Regions from separate parts of the Kluyvera chengduensis genome, predicted to be linked through region 3. Evidence: predicted binding sites of a transcription regulator. Region 3 holds the regulator's gene; each other region holds the start of a gene.

Region 1 (7,934 bases), on a different contig from region 3:
GAAGGAGTGAGCATGTCTGAGCAGTTAATCGACTGGGATCTGGCCCTGATCCAGAAATATAACTATTCCGGGCCGCGCTATACCTCGTATCCCACCGCACTGGAATTCTCTGACGCCTTTGGCGAGCCTGAGTTTCACCACGCCGTCGCGCGTTACCCTGAGCGTCCGCTGTCGCTGTACGTGCATATTCCGTTCTGCCACAAGCTCTGCTATTTCTGCGGCTGCAATAAAATCGTGACGCGTCAGCAGCATAAGGCTGACCAATACCTTGACGTGCTGGAGCAGGAAATTCGCCAGCGCGCGCCGCTGTTTACCGGCCGCCACGTCAGCCAGCTCCACTGGGGCGGCGGTACGCCAACCTATCTGAACAAGGCGCAAATCAGCCGCCTGATGACGCTGCTGCGCGAGCATTTTCACTTTGATGCCGATGCGGAAATCTCCATTGAAGTCGACCCGCGTGAAATTGAGCTGGACGTTATCGACCACCTGCGCGCCGAGGGCTTTAATCGCCTGAGTATGGGCGTACAGGACTTCAACAAAGAAGTGCAGCGGCTGGTGAACCGTGAGCAGGATGAATATTTTATCTTCGCGTTGCTCAACCACGCTCGCGAAATTGGTTTCACCTCGACCAATATCGACCTTATCTACGGCCTACCAAAGCAAACGCCGGAGAGCTTTGCCTTTACGCTGCAGCGCGTGGCTGAGCTGAACCCAGATCGCCTGAGCGTATTTAACTACGCGCACCTGCCGACACTGTTTGCCGCGCAGCGCAAAATCAAAGATGCCGACCTTCCGTCGGCGCAGCAGAAGCTGGATATTTTGCAGGAAACTATCGGTTCGCTGACGCAAGCAGGTTACCAATTTATCGGTATGGATCACTTTGCCCGCCCGGATAACGAACTCGCCGTAGCCCAGCGCGAAGGCGTGCTGCATCGCAACTTCCAGGGCTACACCACGCAGGGCGATACCGACCTGCTGGGTATGGGCGTATCCGCGATCAGCATGATTGGCGACTGCTACGCGCAGAACCAAAAAGAGCTGAAGCTCTATTACCAGCAGGTTGCCGAGCAGGGTAACGCGCTGTGGCGCGGTATCGCGTTAACCCGCGATGACTGTATTCGTCGCGATGTGATCAAAGCGCTTATCTGTAACTTCAGCCTCGATTTCGCGGCGATCGAAAAGCAGTGGGCGCTGAAATTCAGCGACTATTTTGCTGAAGACCTGAAACTTCTGGCACCGTTAGCGCAGGATGGGCTGGTGGATGTCGATGAGAAAGGGATTAAGGTGACGGCGAAAGGTCGCCTGTTAATTCGTAATATCTGCATGTGCTTTGATGCCTATCTGCGGCAGAAGGCGCGGATGCAGCAGTTCTCGCGGGTGATTTAGCGTTAATATTGCCCGGTGGCGCTACGCTTACCGGGCCTACAGGCCGAATAAGCGCAAGCGCCATCCGGCTTAGCTAAACAGCCCAACCAGCGCAGCACACAGCACGGCAGCAACGGCCGTCTGTGGTGAATGACCGGCGGCGCCGCTTGAAGCCAAATTGATCAATGATTCAAACATTATCGTCCCCTCGAATTTGCGGGCTGAATAATACTTAACTCATCGAAACAGTAAAGTATAAAATTGCAGCAACTTGCGCGAATCGAGCAATATTTACACTTCACGCTGGCCTTACTCCATTCCCAGTTCTTTCAGCTTACGCGTCAGGGTATTGCGACCCCAGCCCAGCAGGCGAGCCGCTTCCTGTTTGTGCCCCTGCGTATAGCGCAGCGCGGTGGTCAGCAGCGTACGCTCCATCTCCGGCTGTGCTTCAGAAAGCAGGTTCTGATGACCGGAACGCAGCGCGCGGTCGGCCCACTGCGCTAGCAGCGTTGCCCAGCTATCCGGCAGCGACGTTGCCGTGGTGCTGTCTGGCATGCTGGCTTCAAACAGCTCACTCGGCAGATCCTGTATCAGCACTTCTTGTCCTGCGGCCATCACCGTCAGCCAGCGGCAGGTGTTTTCCAATTGGCGCACGTTGCCCGGCCAGGCCAGACGCGTTAACGCTGCTTCGGTTTCCGGGTGCAGCAGCTTAGCTTCCACGCCCAGTTCGCGCGCGGCAACCTGTAAAAAATGGTGCGCCAGGCGCGGGATATCTTCCCGACGCTCGCGCAGCGGCGGCAGATGGACACGAATGACGTTCAGGCGGTGGAATAAGTCTTCGCGGAATTTGCCTTCCTGAACGCGCTGTTCGAGGTTCTGGTGGGTCGCCGCGATGATGCGCACGTCGACCTTCACCGGAGCATAGCCGCCCACGCGGTAGAACTGGCCGTCGGCCAGTACGCGCAGCAGACGGGTCTGGACATCCATCGGCATATCGCCAATTTCGTCGAGGAACAGCGTGCCGCCATCGGCCTGCTCAAATCGGCCCTGACGAACGGTATTCGCGCCGGTAAAGGCCCCTTTCTCATGGCCAAACAGCTCGGACTCAATCAGGTCTTTCGGGATTGCCGCCATGTTGAGCGCGATAAATGGCGCTTTAACGCGCGGGCTATGGCGATGCAGCGCATGGGCGACCAGCTCTTTACCGGTGCCGGACTCACCGTTAATCAGCACGCTGATAGACGAGCGGGAGAGGCGGCCGATAATGCGGAAGACATCCTGCATGGCGGGCGCTTCACCGATGATATCGGTGGTCGGGTCATTGACCTGCACGTTGCGTGGCTGCTGCTGTTCCTGGTAATGGCTAATTGCCCGCTCTACCAGTGCCACCGCTTCATCGATATCGAACGGTTTTGGCAGGTAATCGAATGCACCTTGCTGATAGGCGCTAACGGCGGCATCGAGATCGGAGTGCGCCGTCATTATGATGACCGGAAGCATCGGATGGCGCTGCTTGATTTGCGTTAACAGCGCCAGACCGTCCATACCGGGCATACGGATGTCGGACATCAGTACGTCAGGCGTTTTGGTGGCCAGCGCATCCAGCACCTCTTTCCCGCCTTCAAACGTGGTGCAGGTTAACCCCGCGCCGGTGAGTGCGCGTTCAAGCACCCAACGGATGGAGCTATCGTCATCAACGACCCAGACTATCCCTCGTTGCATAAACACACCTTATTTTTTGATTGGCAGGAAAACCGAGAACTCGGTATGGCCTGGCCAACTGGTAAATTCAATTTTGCCGGAGTGCTGATCGATAAGGCTGCGCGCTATCGACAGACCCAGCCCGGTGCCGCCTTCGCGGCCGCTGACCATCGGGTAAAACAGCGTATCCTGCAAATGCGGTGGAATACCGGGGCCGTTATCTTCGACATCAATTCTGGCGGCCAGCCGGTAGCGTACGCCGTGCAGCGTTAACTGGAATGCGGTACGGGTGCGCAGGACAATTTCGCCCCCTTCCGGGCCAAGCGCCTGCAATGCGTTACGCACGATATTCAGAAGAACTTGTTCAATCTGGTCAGGATCGTGCGGGAGTTCCGGCAAACTTGGGTCGTAATCACGCACCAGCGTGACGTTCTCTGGCAGCTCCATTGAGACCAGTTTGACGACACGTTCCGCCACTTTATGAATGCTCTCGGTAATATGCGTACCGGGATGCTGTGGGCCAAGCAGGCGGTCGACCAGATTACGCAGGCGGTCGGCCTGTTCAATGATGACGTTGGTGTACTCGGTCAACGCCGGGTCAGGCAACGCTTTGCTCAGTAGCTGTGCAGCGCCGCGTAAGCCACCCAGCGGGTTTTTAATCTCGTGGGCGAGCCCTCGTACCAGATCGCGCGCCGCGATTTGCTGAGCGTGCTGGAGCTGCTCCTGGCTGAGGCGGCGTTGGTTATCCATCGGCGCCATTTCCAGCAGGATAAAACCGTCTGGCAAACGCTGTGCGGTCAGCGAAAGAATATGCGAGCGCCCGTCAATCACTAGCGTCACTTCGTTATCGGTAAATCCCTGGCCCGTTTGCAGGCTCTCCTGCATCAAGCCAATGTTCAGCGAGAAATAGCTCAGAAGCTCGGGTAAGGGCGTACCAAAGAGTTTGCGCGCGCTCTGTGCCAGCAGTTGCTGTGCGGCAGGGTTCGCATAGTGAACGGCCAGGTCATCATCGACCAGTAAAATGCTGTTGATTAACGAATTAAGGATCTGCCCAGCATCGGGCAGTGCGCCTGTTGCCATTTAGCAGTCTCCTGAAAAGGCTTGCACTGTTTTAGTGCAGTATAGCTTTTTACGGGTAAAAAGCGCGAGATATCAGGTTGTTGGTGGAGAAAAAAGCCCATCCTGAGATGGGCTGAAAGTTTCCACGGCAACTTAATTCCAGGGAGAGCGCCAGAACCTGAAGGCAATGGCGCGGCTACAGCTGGAAAGTACAACTCAAAATACGATTAGACGCTGTAGTACAGTTCGAACTCAACCGGGTGCGGAGTCATACGTACGCGGTCGTTTTCTTCGGTACGCAGCGTGATGTAAGCGTCGATAGCTTCATCAGTGAACACGCCACCTGCGGTCAGGAACTCGCGGTCTGCATCGAGAGCCTGCAGCGCTTCTTCCAGAGAGCCAGCAACCTGTGGGATCTCTTTCGCTTCTTCTGGCGGCAGGTCGTACAGGTTTTTGTCCATGGCTTCGCCAGGGTGGATTTTGTTCTTGATGCCGTCCAGGCCAGCCATCAGCAGTGCTGCGAAGCACAGGTATGGGTTAGCCGCTGGGTCCGGGAAGCGCACTTCGATACGACGCGCTTTCGGAGAAGCAACAACCGGGATACGGATGGATGCAGAACGGTTACGGGCAGAGTAAGCCAGCATTACCGGTGCTTCATAACCTGGGACCAGACGCTTGTAGGAGTTGGTGGTCGGGTTAGCCAGGGCGTTGATAGCTTTAGCGTGTTTGATAACACCGCCGATGTAGTGCAGCGCTTGCTCGGACAGGCCAGCATATTTGTCGCCGGAGAACAGGTTTACGCCGTTCTTGGACAGGGACATGTGGCAGTGCATGCCGGAACCGTTATCGCCAAACATTGGTTTTGGCATAAAGGTCGCGGTTTTACCGAAGCGGTGAGCGACGTTGTGCACAACATATTTGTAAATCTGAATTTCGTCCGCTTTCTTGGTCATGGTGTTGAAGCGGGTGGCGATTTCGTTCTGGCCAGCAGTCGCAACTTCGTGGTGATGCGCTTCAACAACCAGGCCCATCTCTTCCATGATCAGACACATGGTAGAACGGATGTCCTGTGAAGAATCAACCGGAGGAACCGGGAAGTAACCGCCTTTAACGCCTGGACGGTGACCTTTGTTACCACCTTCATATTTGGTGGAGGAGTTCCATGCGCCTTCGATGTCATCGATAGCTACGTGAGAACCGGAGATGGATGCGCCGAAGCGAATGTCATCAAACAGGAAGAATTCTGGCTCTGGCCCGAACAGAACGGTGTCTGCGATGCCGGTAGCGCGCAGGTACTCTTCAGCGCGTTTAGCGATGGAGCGCGGGTCACGGTCGTAGCCCTGCAGGGTGCCTGGTTCCAGGATGTCACAACGGATAATCAGGGTAGACTCTTCAAAGAACGGGTCGATGAGAGCGGTAGATGCGTCTGGCATCAGAACCATGTCGGATTCGTTAATGCCTTTCCAGCCACCGATAGAGGAGCCGTCAAACATTTTGCCTTCTTCGAAGAATTCGGCATTTACCTGGTGCGCAGGAATAGTGACGTGCTGTTCTTTACCTTTGGTATCGGTGAAGCGCAGATCGACAAACTTCACTTCGTGCTCATTCAGCATCGTCAAAACGTGTTCAGCGGACATACTTAACATCTCCCGGATTTATCATTGTCGTCGTGGTAACGAGGTCTTCAATCACTGCTTAAAGTGGCGTTGTTGCCTTGAAATATACAAAGCGAAATCTGTGCCAACTTTTAAATCACCCCCAAAAGGCGTTATCATGCGCACCATAGTGCAAAAGGGCTGCACCACGATAGCGTCTTTGCACCATTATAGTGCTTATCCTGAAACGATGAGCACCATATTGGTGCAAGTTGTGACCAGGTGCCCTTTTTATGCTCCGTGAAAGCGATCACAAAGAAACTCTGCAATACTTGTTTGCGGAGGATCTCTGTGATCCTGTTTTGTAGTGCGATTAATCCGTGTACAATAACGCGCTATTTCTAATGCCCGAGGCAAAGTTGTGATCGAAAATTTGCGTAACATCGCCATCATCGCGCACGTTGACCATGGTAAAACTACCCTGGTTGATAAGCTGCTGCAGCAATCCGGTACGTTTGATGCACGTGCTGAAACTCAAGAACGTGTGATGGACTCCAACGATTTGGAGAAAGAGCGTGGGATTACCATCCTCGCGAAAAACACCGCAATCAAATGGAATGATTACCGTATCAACATCGTTGATACCCCAGGGCACGCCGACTTCGGTGGTGAAGTTGAGCGCGTCATGTCCATGGTTGACTCTGTGCTGCTGGTAGTTGATGCAATGGATGGCCCGATGCCGCAGACGCGCTTCGTGACCAAAAAAGCATTTGCTCATGGTCTGAAGCCAATTGTTGTTATCAACAAAGTTGACCGTCCAGGCGCACGTCCTGATTGGGTTGTTGACCAGGTATTTGACCTGTTCGTTAACCTCGACGCGACCGACGAACAGCTGGACTTCCCTATCGTTTACGCTTCCGCGCTGAACGGTATCGCAGGTCTGGATCACGAAAATATGGCGGAAGACATGACCCCGCTGTATCAGACCATCGTTGATCGTGTACCGGCTCCAGACGTAGACCTGGATGGCCCGCTGCAGATGCAAATCTCCCAGCTGGACTACAACAACTACGTTGGTGTTATCGGTATCGGCCGTATCAAACGCGGTAAAGTGAAGCCAAACCAGCAGATCACTATCATCGATAGCGAAGGCAAAACCCGTAACGGTAAAGTCGGTAAAGTGCTGACTCACCTGGGTCTGGAGCGTATCGATAGCGACCTGGCTGAAGCTGGCGACATCATCGCGATCACCGGTCTGGGCGAGCTGAACATCTCCGACACCATCTGCGACCCGCAGAACGTCGAAGCGCTGCCAGCGCTGTCCGTTGATGAACCGACGGTAACCATGTTCTTCAACGTCAACACCTCTCCATTCTGTGGTAAAGAAGGTAAGTACGTTACTTCTCGCCAGATTCTGGACCGTCTGAAGAAAGAACTGGTACACAACGTGGCATTGCGCGTTGAAGAAACTCCGGATGCAGACGCATTCCGCGTTTCTGGCCGTGGTGAACTGCACCTGTCCGTTCTGATTGAAAACATGCGTCGTGAAGGTTTCGAAATGGCGGTTTCCCGTCCGAAAGTCATCTTCCGCGAAATCGATGGCCGTAAACAAGAGCCATTCGAAAACGTAACGCTGGACGTCGAAGAGCAGCACCAGGGTTCTGTCATGCAGGCACTGGGTGAGCGTAAAGGCGACCTGAAAAACATGAATCCAGACGGAAAAGGCCGCGTACGTCTCGACTACGTGATCCCAAGCCGTGGTCTGATCGGCTTCCGTTCAGAATTCATGACCATGACCTCTGGTACCGGTCTGCTGTACTCCACCTTCAGCCACTACGACGACGTTCGTCCAGGTGAAGTGGGTCAGCGTCAGAACGGCGTACTGATCTCCAACGGTCAGGGTAAAGCAGTTGCGTTCGCACTGTTCAGCCTGCAGGACCGCGGTAAGCTGTTCCTGGGCCACGGCGCAGAAGTTTACGAAGGCCAGATCATCGGTATTCACAGCCGTTCTAACGACCTGACTGTAAACTGCCTGACCGGTAAGAAACTGACCAACATGCGTGCTTCCGGTACTGATGAAGCCACCACGCTGGTCCCAGCTCAGAAAATGACTCTGGAACAAGCTCTGGAGTTCATCGATGACGACGAACTGGTAGAAGTTACCCCAACCTCTATCCGTATCCGTAAACGTCACCTGACTGAAAACGACCGTAA
Region 2 (7,934 bases), on a different contig from region 3:
GTGTTCCCAAAAATTCGGGTGCATGAGGATGTGGTGCTGCGCGATAACGGCAGCATCGCGTGGGCGGTGCGCAAAGATAATCCTAAGCTCCTCGCCGAGCTTAACGGCTTTGTGAAAGATAACCGTCAGGGCAGCACGTTGGGCAATACTCTGCTGCTGCGCTACCTGAAAAGTGCGAAATACGTGAAGAACGCGGCGGCGGAAAAAGAGCGGCGTAAGTTTTTGCAGATGGTAGAAATTTTCAGAAAATACGGCGACCGTTATGACGTCGACTGGCTGCTAATGGCGGCGCAGGGTTATCAGGAATCGCGGTTGAATCAGTCAGTGCGCAGCCATGTCGGGGCCATCGGCGTGATGCAGGTGATGCCGAAAACCGGCAAGGAGCTGAAGGTCGGTGATATCAAACTGCTCGACCCCAATATTCACGCCGGGGTGAAGTATATGCGCTGGATGATCGACCGCTACTACGGCGATGAACCGATGACGCAGTTGGATAAGGCGCTGTTTTCATTTGCCTCTTATAACGCCGGTCCGGCGCGGATTGCACGCTTGCGGGTAGAGACACGAAAGCGCGGTTTTGATCCGAACGTCTGGTTTGGCAACGTGGAGAATCTGGCGGCCGAGAAGATAGGTGCGGAGACGGTGACCTACGTTGGTAATATCTACAAGTACTACATCGCTTATCGGCTGATTCTCGACGAAATGAACAGGAAGCGGGCGGCGATGGGAAAACCGCCGATTCTGCCCGCTTCCGATAAAAACGACGGATAGCGTCGGTTACGGAATTTGCTTAACCCGCACATCCTGCAAGCGTCGCAGAGTGATCGTGCTCGCGCCTTTGTAGGCATCCTGAATATGCGCGACGATCAGCGCCACCGCCCGCGCTTCGTCGCGCTGTTCAATGGCTTCTAGCAGCTCCGCATGCTCTTTGTAAGTCTGGGTTATCCGGGTTTCATATTCAAAATCGAGCCGCCGCATAATGCGAATGCGGTTGGTGATATTGGTCAGAATCGCCGTCAACTCCCGATTGCCCGCCGCCTCGGTTAACGCCAGGTGAAACTGCTCGTCCAGCGAAGCGATATCATCACACGCCAGCGCGATTTCCGGCGCCACCTGCCAGATAGCCTTCAGCCTGGTGAGCACCTGGCGGTTCACTTTTGCTGACGTCGAACTGCATAGGCTGCGCACCGAATTGGCTTCAATCAGCGCGCGCGTCTCGTACAGGTCTTCATAGACATCGAAATCAATGGGGAACACTTCCCAGCCGTTACGCAGGCAGCGTCTGACCAGCCCCTCGTTTTGCAGCAACAGCAGCGCTTCGCGAACCGGTGTGCGGGAACATCCCAGCCGCCGGGCTATCTCCACCTCCGTAAAGCGATCGCCGGGTAGCAGGATGAACTGATAAATCTCCTGCCGCAGTTGCTGAAATACTCGCTCCGAATGCGCCAGAAGCGGCGTGGGTTCCGATGTCGTGACCGTCATAGAGTGCTCCGCAATTAACTGTGCTGGCGAATAAAGCGCGCACGCCAGGGTTTCAGCACCCACAGTGCCAGCCCCGCCGTGATGAAATCAAGGGCAATCGCACAGCCAAAGACCACATGCCACCCTTGAGTGTGCTGGTACAGTAACGCAGCCAGCGGCCCGCCGAAAATGGAGCCAATCCCCTGCGAGATATACAACCAACCGTAGTTTGAAGCCGCATTCTCGCTGCCAAACGTGTCGGTCAATGTAGAAGGGAACAGCGAGAAGATTTCGCCCCAGCCGAAGAACACCACCCCAGAGAGCAACACAAACAGCATCGGATCGTCCCGGCAGGCCAGCCACAGCGTCATCGCGACCCCTTCAAGAGCAAAGGCGATGAACATGGTTTTTTCACGACCATAGCGGTCGGAAATAAAACCAAACAGCGGGCGGGTCAAACCGTTGGTAAAGCGGTCGATGGTCAGTGCCAGCGGCAGCGCGGCCATGCCGAATACCACCGCCTTACTGATGCCAAAATCTTCAGCGAAGATGGCCATTTGCGAGGTCACCATCAGCCCGGAGGTCGACATCATCGCCATCATGGCAAACATCAGCCAGAACAGAGGCTGGCGCAGCATTTCACGAGAGGTAAACTGGCGCGTCCCCTGCACGATTTTCCGGCTGACGGGCAGTGCAGTCGAGTTGGGAGGCAGGCTCAGCCCCTGGCTGGCCAATAGCCCGACGATAGCGAAGACGATACCGAACACGGTCATGGTCTGCTCCAGCCCATAGCTGCCCAGCGAAATCGAGATCGGGAAGGTGGTCAAAATCGCCCCCATACCGTAACCCGCCGCCACGGCCCCTGCGGCAAAGCCTCGGTTTTGCGGGAACCACTTCACCATCAGCCCAACCACGCCAATGTACACAATCCCGGTACCCAACCCGCCGATACAGCCATAGACCAGGTATAGCGCCATCAGGCCATTGATATGCGCGGAGAGCACCCAGCTTAACCCGGCCATCACCGTGCCGATTGAAATCAACAGCCGGGGGCCAAATCGTTCAACCAGCCGTCCCTGGAAGGGAGAAAAGAAGGTCTGCAGAATAATCAGCAGCGAAAAGGTGACCTGCAGCTCCGGCAGGCCGACGCCCAGCTTTTCCGTCAGCGGTTTGGTCAGCAGCGTCCATACGTACTGCGGGCTGGAGATGGAAGCCATACAGATAAGACCCAGCACCAGCTGCGCCCATTTGCCAAATTTTGGTGCTACCAAAGGTTCTCTGAGAACGGTCATTTTACGCTCCAATAGACGAAAAAATGTCGTCAGAACGCGGGCGCGCGCAGCGCGCCTCATCATTCCGCGAATGTTTCATTTGGAAAATGCTGGATTACCAGCGGGCAACGCCACCGTCGCTACGAGGGTCGCTGCCGCCTTCCAGCATGCCGTTGCAGTGCCGGAGAATTGCCCCGGCATGCCCCATGAGGTCGTCATAAGGGGGGTAAATATCGACGTCATGGCCGTACTGTTTGAGGGTGTCGGTAGTCGCCGCTCTAAGGCGGCTTTCAATCTTAAGCGTGTCGCTGCTTTCTCCCCAGGTGCGCCCTAACAGCCAGCGCGGAGCGGCCACGGCCGCCTGCGGAGTCATATTCTGATGGAGGATGCGGTCAAAGACCGCCGCCAGCGTCTGCGGCTGGCCGTCTCCGCCCATGCTGCCGTACACCAGCGCGTCGCCGTTGGCCAGACGCGCCAGCCCTGGGTTGAGGGTATGAAACGGTAGGCGGCCCGGCTGTAACGGGTTGGTGGCGTTCGGGTCAAGCGAAAAGCTGCTGCCGCGGTTTTGCCAGATGATGCCGCTGTCGGCGAGGATCACCGCACTGCCGAACTCATGATAAATGCTCTGGATAAAGCTGACGGCGGTGCCGGTACCGTCGATAACGCCCATCCAGATGGTGTCCGCTGGCCCACGCCCTTTGCCCCAGGCCTGTGCCCGGTCGGGCACAATCTGCGCGCTGAGCTGAGCAATACTGTCTGCGGTCAGCAGCGACTGTGGGTCGAGGGTCATATGGGCCGGGTCGGTGATATGGCGATCGCGCAAAGTGAACGCCAGCTTGGTCGCTTCGACGCAGTGGTGGACAAAATCGGCTTCGTCGGCAATCGCGCCCTTTTTACGCTGCTGCTCGATAATGCCGGTAATCAGCAGCGAGACCAGGCCCTGCGACGGCGGCGGCAGGTTATATACCGTCCCGTTCTCCGTTTCCAGCGCCAGCGGTTTCACCCGCGCCGCGCGATAAGCATCAAGGTCGCTAAAGCGCAGCAGGCTTCCGGCCGCCTCCAGTTCGCTGGCGATCAATCGGGCCGTTTCACCGTGGTAAAAATCACTCAATCCATGGGTTGCCAACCGCTCCAGAGTGTTGGCGAGCGCAGGCTGGAGCAGCAGATCGTCTGGACTGAGCGCCTGTCCTTCTGGCGCAAACAGGCCGCAAAAACCTGGGTGCTGGCCGAGCTGCGGTAAACGCGCGGTGATTTGTTGATGCAGCCCCGCGCTCACCGGTACGCCATGACGCGCATAGTGGATGGCATCGTCCAGCAGGCGCGTTAACGGCAGCGGCGCGTTGGGCATCTGCTCACCCGCCCATTCCAGCGCTCGCTCCCAGCCGCCCACCGTACCGGCGACGGTATTGGCCGCCAGCGGGCCGCGCACCGGAACCTGCTCGTAGCCTGCCTGACGATAAAAATCGATAGTCGCCTTTTCCGCCGCAAAGCCGCAGGCCTGGATCGCCACCGGCGCTTCGCCCGGCTTTGAGATTAACCAGAATCCATCGCCGCCGATGCCGTTCATATGCGGGTAAACCACCGCGATGGTCGCCGCCGCCGCCACCATCGCCTCAACCGCATTACCGCCATCGCGCAAAACGGCCACCGCGCTTTCCGCGGCCAGCGAGTGCGGCGCAACGGCCATGCCCTGCATACATTTAGCTGATTGGATTTGAGTCATCGTCTGCACCTTGCCTACATGAGTGTATACACAGATGTAGGCACAAAGCGTGCCAACTGTTATTTTTGTTAATTATCTTGAGGTTATGTGAATGGAACAGAAAAAGAGAAGATTAACGCGGGGCAATGTTCGCACCGAAGCGGTGCCGATGTGGTCTGATGGTGCGTACTAAAAAAGCAAAAACCCTGCCGGAGCAGGGTTTTTTGTCGTTTTGATCAAGGCCGTCGGGACGGCGATAAATCAGAACGGGATATCGTCATCGAAGTCCATCGGCGGTTCGTTAGACGGTGCCGGAGCGGACTGCTGCTGCGGACGAGACTGCGCGCCGCCGCTGAACTGGTTGCCGCCCTGTGGCTGCTGAGGCTGACCCCAACCGCCCTGCTGCTGCTGGCCGCCACCTGCCGGTGCGCCACCGCCCTGACGGCCACCCAGCATCTGCATGGTGCCGCCAACGTTAACCACGACTTCGGTGGTGTATTTTTCAGCGCCGGACTGATCGGTCCATTTGCGGGTACGCAGCTGGCCTTCGATATAAACCTGAGAGCCTTTACGCAGGTATTCGCCTGCTACTTCCGCCAGCTTACCGAACAACACAACGCGGTGCCATTCAGTCTGCTCTTTCATTTCACCGGTCGCTTTGTCGCGCCAGGATTCGGAAGTCGCCAGCGTAATGTTGGCAACTGCGCCACCATTCGGCATGTAGCGCACTTCCGGGTCCTGGCCCAGGTTACCGACGAGAATCACCTTGTTTACGCCTCTGCTGGCCATGTTTGTCTCTCCTGAAATATGAATCTTGGTTAAGTGTAAACGCGCCAGTGTATCATTTCCAGACGGTATTTTGATAGCCGCGAGCTGTATTCCACTAAACATCTTATCCCGCTGCAATTTTCATCGGCATCCGCAATCGGCATTCCAATACTGTATATTCATTCAGGTTAAGTTGTGTCATAATTAGCCGTTTCTGCCGTTTGTCCTTCTAACAAACCAGGCAATCCGTGTATCTCCTCTACCGGGAAAGGTGAATGGATAAGATCGAAGTTCGGGGCGCCCGCACCCATAATCTCAAAAACATCAACCTCGTCATCCCTCGCGACAAACTGATTGTCGTCACCGGGCTGTCCGGGTCTGGCAAATCCTCACTGGCTTTTGACACCCTCTATGCCGAAGGGCAGCGTCGCTATGTAGAATCGCTTTCTGCCTATGCGCGCCAGTTCCTGTCGCTGATGGAAAAGCCGGATGTCGATCATATTGAAGGGCTGTCGCCTGCGATTTCTATCGAGCAGAAGTCGACGTCACACAACCCGCGTTCGACGGTCGGTACCATTACCGAAATCCACGACTACCTGCGTCTGCTTTACGCTCGCGTAGGCGAGCCGCGCTGTCCGGATCACGACGTGCCGCTGGCGGCGCAAACCGTCAGCCAGATGGTCGATAACGTGCTGTCGCAGCCGGAGGGCAAACGCCTGATGCTGCTGGCCCCGATCATTAAAGAACGTAAGGGCGAGCACACCAAAACGCTGGAGAACCTGGCAAGCCAGGGCTATATCCGCGCGCGCATCGACGGCGAAGTCTGCGACCTGTCCGATCCACCGAAGCTCGAGCTGCAAAAGAAACACACCATCGAAGTGGTGATTGACCGATTTAAAGTGCGCGATGACCTGACGCAACGTCTGGCGGAATCGTTTGAAACCGCGCTGGAGCTCTCCGGCGGCACGGCGGTGGTCGCCGATATGGACGACCCGAAAGCGGAAGAGCTGCTGTTCTCCGCCAACTTCGCCTGCCCGATTTGCGGCTACAGCATGCGCGAGCTTGAGCCACGTCTGTTCTCGTTCAACAACCCGGCAGGCGCGTGCCCAACCTGCGACGGCCTTGGCGTACAGCAGTATTTCGACCCTGACCGCGTGATTCAGAATCCAGAACTGTCGCTGGCCGGCGGCGCGATTCGCGGCTGGGATCGTCGTAACTTCTATTACTTCCAGATGCTGAAGTCGCTGGCGGAACATTACGAGTTCGACGTCGAAGCCCCGTGGGAAAGCCTCGGCGCGGTAGCGCAGAAAGCCATTCTCTACGGCTCCGGCAAAGAGTCGATTGAATTCAAATACATCAACGACCGTGGCGATACGTCCGTGCGCCGCCATCCGTTTGAAGGCGTGCTGCACAACATGGAGCGCCGCTATAAAGAGACGGAATCCAGCGCGGTACGTGAGGAGCTGGCGAAGTTCATCAGCAACCGTCCGTGCGCCAGCTGCGACGGTACCCGTCTGCGTCGCGAAGCGCGTCACGTTTACGTCGAAAATACGCCGCTGCCGACTATCTCAGATATGAGCATCGGCCACGCCATGGACTTCTTCAATAACCTGAAGCTCTCCGGCCAGCGTGCGCAAATCGCGGAAAAAGTGCTGAAAGAGATTGGTGACCGTCTGAAGTTCCTGGTCAACGTCGGTCTGAACTACCTGACCCTCTCCCGTTCCGCAGAGACCCTCTCCGGCGGCGAGGCGCAGCGTATCCGTCTGGCAAGCCAGATTGGCGCGGGGCTGGTTGGCGTGATGTATGTGCTGGATGAACCGTCTATCGGCTTGCACCAGCGCGACAACGAACGTCTGCTCGGCACGCTGATTCACCTGCGTAACCTTGGCAACACGGTGATTGTGGTTGAACACGATGAAGATGCGATTCGCGCCGCCGACCACGTTATCGATATCGGCCCAGGCGCGGGTGTTCACGGTGGTCAGGTAGTGGCTGAAGGGACGCTGGACGACATTATGGCGGTGCCGGAGTCGTTAACCGGGCAGTTCATGAGCGGGAAACGCAAAATTGAAGTGCCGAAAAACCGCGTTCCGGCGAACCCGGAAAAAGTGCTTAAGCTGACGGGCGCCACGGGTAACAACCTGAAAGACGTGACCCTGACGCTGCCGGTCGGCCTGTTTACCTGCATCACCGGTGTGTCCGGTTCCGGTAAATCAACGCTGATTAACGATACGTTGTTCCCGATTGCGCAGACGCAATTAAACGGTGCAACTATTGCTGAACCGGCACCATACCGCGACGTTCAGGGGCTGGAGCATTTCGATAAAGTTATCGATATCGACCAGAGCCCGATTGGCCGTACGCCGCGTTCAAACCCAGCCACCTATACCGGCGTCTTTACGCCAGTACGTGAGCTGTTTGCGGGTGTGCCAGAGTCGCGTTCACGCGGCTATACGCCGGGCCGTTTCAGCTTTAACGTCCGCGGCGGTCGCTGTGAAGCCTGTCAGGGCGATGGCGTGATCAAAGTCGAAATGCACTTCCTGCCGGATATCTACGTGCCGTGCGACCAGTGCAAAGGCAAGCGCTATAACCGCGAAACGCTGGAGATTAAGTACAAGGGCAAGACTATCCACGAAGTGCTGGATATGACCATTGAAGAGGCGCGTGAGTTCTTCGATGCCGTTCCGGCGCTGGCGCGTAAGCTGCAAACGCTGATGGACGTTGGCCTGACT
Region 3 (7,934 bases):
TGAAATTCAGAACAAACAAACTCAGCCTTAAGCTGGCACTTGCCGGTTCTTTGCTGGCCGCCAGCCTGCCGGCCATGGCGCTTACCGGCGATACCAATCAGCCGATTCATATTGAATCCGATCAGCAGTCGCTGGATATGCAGGGCAACATCGTCACCTTCACCGGTAACGTCGTCGTGACCCAGGGCAGTATCAAAATTAACGCCGATAAGGTTGTCGTGACCCGTCCGGCAGACCAGAAAGGCAAAGAAGTCATCGATGGTTACGGTAACCCCGCGACCTTCTACCAGATGCAGGACAACGGCAAGCCGGTAAAAGGCCGCGCCTCGAAAATGCATTACGAACTGGCTAACGACTTCGTGGTGCTGACCGGCAACGCTTACCTTGAGCAGTTGGATAGCAATATCAAAGGCGACAAGATCACCTATCTGGTCAAAGAGCAAAAAATGCAGGCGTTTAGTGATAAAGGCCGACGCGTGACCACCGTTCTGGTTCCGTCGCAGCTACAGGACAAATCCAAAGACCAGGCTCCGGCACAGAAAAAGAGTAACTAATTCGTTATGGCGACATTAACTGCAAAAAATCTGGCAAAAGCCTACAAAGGCCGCCGCGTCGTGGAAGATGTCAGTCTGACCGTGAACTCCGGTGAGATTGTGGGCCTGCTTGGGCCAAACGGCGCGGGTAAAACCACCACCTTCTACATGGTAGTAGGGATAGTTCCGCGCGATGCCGGCAACATCATCATCGACGATGAAGACATCAGCCTGCTGCCGCTGCACGCCCGCGCGCGTCGCGGCATTGGCTATCTGCCGCAGGAAGCCTCGATCTTCCGCCGTCTGAGCGTCTATGACAACCTGATGGCGGTGCTGCAGATCCGTGACGATCTGAGCAACGAGCAGCGCGAAGACCGCGCCAAAGAGCTGATGGAAGAGTTCCACATCGAGCATCTGCGCGACAGCCTGGGCCAGGCGCTTTCCGGCGGTGAACGTCGCCGCGTTGAAATCGCCCGTGCGCTGGCGGCAAACCCGAAATTTATCCTGCTGGATGAACCGTTTGCCGGCGTTGACCCGATCTCCGTTATCGATATCAAACGCATCATCGAACACCTTCGCGACAGCGGCCTTGGCGTGCTTATCACCGACCACAACGTACGTGAAACGCTGGCCGTATGTGAACGAGCCTATATCGTCAGCCAGGGGCACCTGATTGCCCACGGCACCCCGCAGGAGATCCTACAAGACGAACATGTTAAACGCGTGTATCTTGGGGAAGACTTCAGACTCTGATAGGGTAGTGGTTTACGACGTTAGCGGGAGATATTCGTTCTGAACATGAAGCAAGGTTTGCAATTAAGGCTCAGCCAACAGCTTGCCATGACGCCACAACTGCAGCAGGCAATCCGTCTGTTGCAATTGTCTACGCTGGAACTTCAGCAGGAACTCCAGCAAGCGCTGGAGAGCAACCCCCTGCTTGAGCAAACCGATCTTCACGAAGAAGTAGAGACCCAGGAAACCGTCGATAACGAAACGCTGGACAGCGTCGATGCGCTGGAAAAGCCCGATATGCCCGAAGAGCTGCCGCTCGACGCCAGCTGGGATGAAATCTACACCGCCGGTACCCCTTCCGGAACCGGGGCGGATTATCAGGACGATGAACTGCCGGTGTATCAGGGTGAAACCACCCAGTCACTGCAAGATTATCTGATGTGGCAAGTTGAGCTCACGCCGTTTACCGATACCGACCGGGCAATTGCGACATCGATTGTCGACGCGGTAGACGATACCGGCTATCTCACCGTCACGGTGGAAGACATTCATGAAGGCATTGGCGATGACGAGATTGGTCTCGATGAAGTGGAAGCCGTGCTTAAGCGGATCCAGCGATTCGATCCGGTCGGCGTCGCCGCTAAAGATCTCCGCGATTGCCTGCTGATCCAGCTTTCTCAGTTCTCTCCTACTACGCCACGCATTGACGAAGCCCGCCTGATTATCAGCGATCATCTCGATCTGCTCGCTAATCATGACTTCCGCTCGCTGATGCGCGTCACTCGTCTGAAAGAAGACGTGTTGAAAGAGGCGGTGGATCTGATCCAATCATTGGATCCGCGCCCGGGCCAATCGATCCAGACCGGCGAGCCGGAATACGTGATCCCTGACGTGCTGGTGCGCAAAGTGAATGGCCGCTGGGCCGTTGAATTGAACGCCGACAGCATCCCGCGCCTGCAAATCAACCAGCACTATGCGGCAATGTGTAACAACGCCCGTAATGACGCCGACAGTCAGTTTATCCGCAGCAACCTGCAGGATGCGAAGTGGCTGATTAAGAGTCTTGAGAGCCGCAACGATACGCTGCTGCGGGTAAGCCGCTGCATCGTAGAGCAACAACAGGCCTTTTTCGATCTCGGCGAAGAGTATATGAAACCGATGGTGCTGGCGGACATCGCCCAGACCGTCGAAATGCACGAGTCCACGATTTCGCGTGTTACCACGCAAAAGTATTTGCATAGCCCACGAGGCATTTTCGAGCTTAAGTATTTCTTTTCCAGTCACGTCAGCACCGAGGGCGGCGGCGAAGCCTCGTCCACGGCGATTCGCGCACTGGTTAAGAAATTAATTGCCGCTGAGAACCCGGCAAAACCACTGAGCGACAGTAAACTGACCACCATGCTCTCTGAACAGGGTATCATGGTGGCACGGCGTACCGTTGCAAAGTACCGAGAGTCTTTATCCATCCCGCCGTCTAACCAGCGTAAACAACTGGTCTGACACAACTGATAAGGAAGACACTATGCAGCTCAACATCACTGGACACAACGTCGAAATTACCGATGCGATGCGCGAATTTGTGAATGCGAAATTCGCTAAGCTCGAACAGTATTTCGAGAGGATCAATCAGGTCTACATTGTGTTAAAGGTGGAGAAATTGACGCACATCTCGGACGCCACATTGCACGTTAACGGGGGCGAACTTCATGCCAGCGCGGAAGGGCAGGATATGTACGCCGCCATCGACAGTTTGATTGATAAACTGGCGAGACAGTTAAACAAGCATAAAGATAAACTAAAACAACATTGATTGTCCGAGCAGTCGCCCGATATGCCCGCATACCGGGCGATGCTTAGGTGAAATTATGACAAATAACGATTCGGCTCTTCAACTGAGCAATGTCCTTAACCAGGAATGTACCCGCAGTGCTGTGCACTGTCAGAGTAAAAAACGCGCGCTGGAAATCATCAGCGAGCTGGCGGCAAAACAGCTGAGCCTGCCTCCGCAGGTGGTCTTTGAGGCGATTTTGACCCGCGAGAAGATGGGCAGTACCGGTATTGGTAACGGTATCGCTATTCCTCACGGCAAGCTGGAAGAAGATACGCTGCGCGCGGTTGGTGTATTTGTGCAGCTGGAAACCCCGATCGCCTTTGATGCTATCGACAATCAGCCTGTCGATTTACTCTTTGCGCTCCTGGTGCCGGCAGACCAGACCAAAACCCACCTGCATACGCTTTCTCTGGTGGCAAAACGTCTGGCGGATAAAACCATTTGCCGTCGTCTGCGTGCCGCACAGAGCGACGAAGAGCTGTATCAAATCATCACCGATACGGAAACCCACGATGATGCGTAATGGACATCACGTCGTACTGAGGAGAAACGGTACATGGTACTGATGATCGTCAGCGGCCGCTCAGGCTCCGGAAAATCGGTCGCCCTGCGCGCGCTGGAAGATATGGGCTTTTACTGCGTCGATAACCTGCCGGTCGTGCTGCTGCCAGAGCTGGCAAAAACGCTTGCCGACCGCGAAATATCCGCCGCCGTCAGCATTGACGTGCGTAACATGCCTGAATCGCCGGAAATCTTTGAGCGGGCAATGGAAAACCTGCCGGATAACTTCTCCCCGCAGCTGTTATTCCTTGATGCCGATCGCAACACCCTGATTCGCCGCTACAGCGATACCCGCCGCCTGCACCCACTCTCCAGTAAGAATCTGTCGCTGGAAAGCGCCATTGATGAAGAGAGTAACCTGCTGGAACCGCTGCGCTCTCGCGCCGACCTTATCGTCGACACCTCCGAAATGTCAGTTCATGAACTGGCAGAGATGCTGCGTACTCGCCTGCTGGGTAAACGCGAGCGCGAGCTGACAATGGTGTTTGAGTCCTTTGGCTTCAAGCACGGCATCCCGATCGATGCCGATTACGTGTTCGACGTACGCTTCCTGCCAAACCCGCACTGGGACCCTAAGCTGCGCCCGATGACCGGCCTCGATAAACCGGTAGCCGCGTTCCTCGACCGGCACACGGAAGTTCACAATTTTATCTATCAAACGCGCAGCTATCTTGAGCTATGGTTACCTATGCTGGAAACCAACAACCGTAGCTATCTGACGGTTGCTATCGGTTGTACTGGCGGTAAACACCGTTCGGTCTACGTTGCCGAACAGTTGGCTGACTACTTCCGCTCACGCGGTAAGAACGTGCAGTCTCGTCACCGGACGCTGGAAAAACGCAAATCATGACCGTAAAGCAGACCGTTGAGATAACCAACAAGCTGGGCATGCACGCTCGCCCGGCGATGAAGTTGTTTGAGCTGATGCAACATTTCGACGCAGAAGTTCTGCTGCGTAACGATGAAGGGACCGAAGCGGAGGCAAATAGCGTGATTGCGCTGCTGATGCTGGACTCCGCCAAAGGTCGCCAGATTGAGGTCGAAGCCACCGGGCCGCAGGAAGAAGAAGCGCTGGCCGCGGTGATTGCCCTGTTTAACGCCGGGTTCGACGAAGACTAGTCTCGTAGGCCGGATAAGGTGTTTACGCCGCCATCCGGCAATACAGCGGTACCGCACAATGCCTGATGGCGCTACGCTTATCAGGCCTACAAAATTCACCACAACCTGCAGTTAATACAGCTTATTCTCCCGCATAAACCCTTCCCCGCCCAGCTGACGCATCTGGCGTAAAATCCATGCCTGACGAGTGCGTACATACCCTGACGGCGCGTTGGCCTTAAAACGGATTGGGTTCGGCAACACGGCGGCCAGCAGCGCGGCTTCGGCCATCGTCAACCTGCTCGCGGGTTTGTGAAAATAGCGCTGAGACGCGGCTTCGACGCCAAAAATACCGTCACCAAATTCGGCAATATTCAGGTAGACGGTCAGAATGCGCTTCTTACTCCACACCGTCTCCATGCCCAGCGTCAGGCCCGCTTCCAATCCTTTACGCACCCAGCTACGCCCATCCCACAAAAACAGGTTCTTCGCCGTTTGCTGCGACAGCGTGGAAGCACCGCGGATACGGTTTTCATTGCGCTCGTTATGCGCCAGCGCTTTCTCTATCGCCGAGACGTCAAAACCCCAATGGTCCGGGAATTTTTGGTCTTCAGCGGCGATCACCGCCAACCCCATATACGGCGATATAGCATCCATGCTGACCCAATCAGAGTGCGCCACATAGCCAAAATCGCCCGTCATCCAGGCGCCAAGCTGACGCTCAATCATCACCGCGGAGAATGGAACCGGCAAAAAACTGAACACCGCAATGCCGCCGCCCCAGAAAAGCGCCAGCAGCAGCAGCAGTCGCCAGAACAGCTGTTTTAGCCTCGCGACTTTCCTAAAAGCTATTTTCTTCACGCTAACTCTCTGACGCTGATTAATATTTCTGATTAAGTCGTTATGCTTCACACATTTTACTGATTCACGTAACAAACATTTTAAGTTTTGCTATCTTATTGAGCGTGCAATCGTATTTCAGGTTGTGTCATCAATAAAAAAACAAGCTAATCATCTGACGCAGCCACCAGTTCCCTGGTGTTGGCGCAGTATTCGCGCACCCCGGTCTAGCCGGGGTCATTTTTTATCAGCGTTCGCCACCCAGGCTTTTAATACCGCAACATCCTGCTGCCACTCGGATTTCATTTCCTCAACCCATTCACCAACGTTATCCCACCAGGCCGGAAGATCGGGAGACTGGATCTGCTGCCCCAGCTGTTGCAGGTGACGCAGGCCGACGGAACCCGCCGCGCCTTTAATCTTATGACCTTCTTCAACGATGCCTTTCTGGTCGCGGGCGGTCAGGTTAGATTCCAGTACCGCAAGGTAGCCCGGCATCATCTTCTCGAAGACCGCCAGACCGTCGGTAATCAGCTTCGGCCCAACCAGCTCGATGTACTGTTCCAGCATTGGAATATCCAGTAACTGCTGCGATTTGCTGCTTTCTACAGGGGTCACGGCACTCTCCTCTTCGTCTTCAACGGTATCCCAGAACTTCTTGATCATCGCGGTCAGGGCCGGTACTGAGAGCGGTTTGCTCAGCACATCGTCCATACCGGCTTCCAGATACTCTTTCTTATCTTTCAGCACGTTTGCCGTCAGCGCCACCAGCGGCGGCAGGTCATCGGCGTGGTATTTACGCGTCAGTTCGCGGGAGATATCCAGCCCGGTCATATCCGGCAGTTGGATATCCAGCAGCACCAGGTCATATTCGCCCGGCGTAAACATTTCCAGCGCATCTTTGCCGGTCATGGCGACATCCACGCTGTTGCCCAGCTTCTCCAGCACCGAACGTGCGACAATCACGTTCAGTTCAATGTCTTCCACCAGCAGGACGTGCAGCGCTGGCAGCGGCATTTCATCGTCTTCAAAGGCGTCTTCAACTTCTTCCGCCACGGCTGGCGCATGGACCGTCAATGTGAAGATGGCGCCATGCCCGGCCTGGCTTGAGACTTCAATATCGCCGCCCATGCTTTTCGCCAGACGGCGGGAAACCGCCAGGCCAATACCGGTTCCGGTGGCGGGCTTACCGCCCTGGCTATCTTTAACCTGGTAATACATGGCGAAGATTTTATCCTGCTCTTCCTGCGGGATCCCGATACCGGAGTCTTCGACTTCAAAGTGGAGCATATCGCCAGCGTCATAGCGTACGCGCACCGTCACGCTGCCCTGCTGGGTAAACTTCACGGCGTTGCTGATAAGGTTCCACAGAATCTGGCGCAGACGGGTACCGTCGGTAATCACCTTATGCGGCAGCGGCAGCGCGGGCTCCATCACGAAGCGTAGACCCTTTTGCTGCGCCTGTAGTCCTGAGAGGTTTTCCAGGTCGGCCAGGAAGCCCGTGAAATCGACCGGCTGGTTATCCAACTGGACTTTACGACGTTCCATTTTGTCCATGTCAATAATATCGTTGAAGATATTACCCAGCGTGACCGCCGAGACATGAATGGTTTTCAGATATTTTTCCTGTTCAGCCGTCAGGTTGGTGTCGAGCAAAATACGACTCAAGCCGACGATGCCATTCAGCGGCGTACGCAGCTCATGGCTGATGGTAGAAATAAAGGTAGTCTTGTCGCGGCTGGCGCGCTCAAGCGCATCCTGATAGCGCTTACGCTCGGTAATATCGCGGCCAAAGCCCATCAGGCCGTGGCGTTTACCCACGCGGTCGTAATACGGCACTTTACGAATCTCGAAGCAGGCTTTGCGCCCATCGGGATAGTCAAGCCACTGCTCGTAGGTGAGCGACACGTTGTGGCGGAAGACTTTTTCATCGGTTTCAATGACTTTAGCGGCCGCCTCCGGGCTATAAACCTCTTCAGGGTGCAGGTGAATCAGCTGCTTCTCGCTTTTGCCGGTCAGCAGTTCCATCGCCCGGTTACAGCCGGAGAACTCTTTATCTTCATTGCGGTAGAAAACCAAATCCGGTGAGGCATCGAGGAAAGAGCGCAGGAAGGAGGACTGTTGCTCGAGGCGGATCTGCGTTTCTTCACGCTCCTGTACCTCAATACGCAACTGCTCTAGCGTCGCAAGGCGCTCGGCCTCGGCTTTTTCGCGATCGCTAATTTCCTGGTTGAGCTGCGAAATATTGTCTTTGAGCTGGACGTTCAGCTTGAGGTCGCGCTCGCGCATCTCTTCAAGCTTCTCCACCAGTCGGGAGAGACGTTGTCGGGATTCTTCCA

Evidence for each region. The regulator sigma-54, encoded in region 3, starts transcription at its own class of promoters, with help from an activator protein. The targets are predictions, from matches to a motif close to GTTGGCACANNTTTCGCTNT.
Region 1: glnA (glutamate--ammonia ligase) is a predicted target of sigma-54. The motif match lies at 5,851-5,870, and genes of this name have one in related genera.
Region 2: ACH1XZ_RS18170 (gamma-glutamyltransferase family protein) is a predicted target of sigma-54. The motif match lies at 4,493-4,512, and genes of this name have one in related genera.

The regions. Positions count from the first base shown of each region.
Region 1 is NZ_JBIQOI010000012.1:92,201-100,134, reverse strand. It holds gene hemN (oxygen-independent coproporphyrinogen III oxidase) at 13-1,386, shown strand; gene ACH1XZ_RS21410 (YshB family small membrane protein) at 1,456-1,563, opposite strand; gene glnG (nitrogen regulation protein NR(I)) at 1,675-3,087, opposite strand; gene glnL (nitrogen regulation protein NR(II)) at 3,097-4,146, opposite strand; gene glnA (glutamate--ammonia ligase) at 4,353-5,762, opposite strand; gene typA (ribosome-dependent GTPase TypA) at 6,142-7,934, shown strand, end outside.
Region 2 is NZ_JBIQOI010000008.1:60,511-68,444, reverse strand. It holds gene ACH1XZ_RS18185 (MltF family protein) at 1-771, shown strand, start outside; gene ACH1XZ_RS18180 (GntR family transcriptional regulator) at 778-1,482, opposite strand; gene oxlT (oxalate/formate MFS antiporter) at 1,497-2,813, opposite strand; gene ACH1XZ_RS18170 (gamma-glutamyltransferase family protein) at 2,848-4,455, opposite strand; gene ssb1 (single-stranded DNA-binding protein SSB1) at 4,696-5,223, opposite strand; gene uvrA (excinuclease ABC subunit UvrA) at 5,478-7,934, shown strand, end outside.
Region 3 is NZ_JBIQOI010000004.1:242,315-250,248, forward strand. It holds gene lptA (lipopolysaccharide ABC transporter substrate-binding protein LptA) at 1-554, shown strand, start outside; gene lptC (LPS export ABC transporter periplasmic protein LptC) at 1-31, shown strand, start outside; gene lptB (LPS export ABC transporter ATP-binding protein) at 561-1,286, shown strand; gene rpoN (RNA polymerase factor sigma-54) at 1,332-2,765, shown strand; gene hpf (ribosome hibernation promoting factor) at 2,788-3,075, shown strand; gene ptsN (PTS IIA-like nitrogen regulatory protein PtsN) at 3,131-3,619, shown strand; gene rapZ (RNase adapter RapZ) at 3,653-4,507, shown strand; gene npr (PTS phosphocarrier protein NPr) at 4,504-4,776, shown strand; gene mtgA (monofunctional biosynthetic peptidoglycan transglycosylase) at 4,888-5,607, opposite strand; gene arcB (aerobic respiration two-component sensor histidine kinase ArcB) at 5,833-7,934, opposite strand, start outside.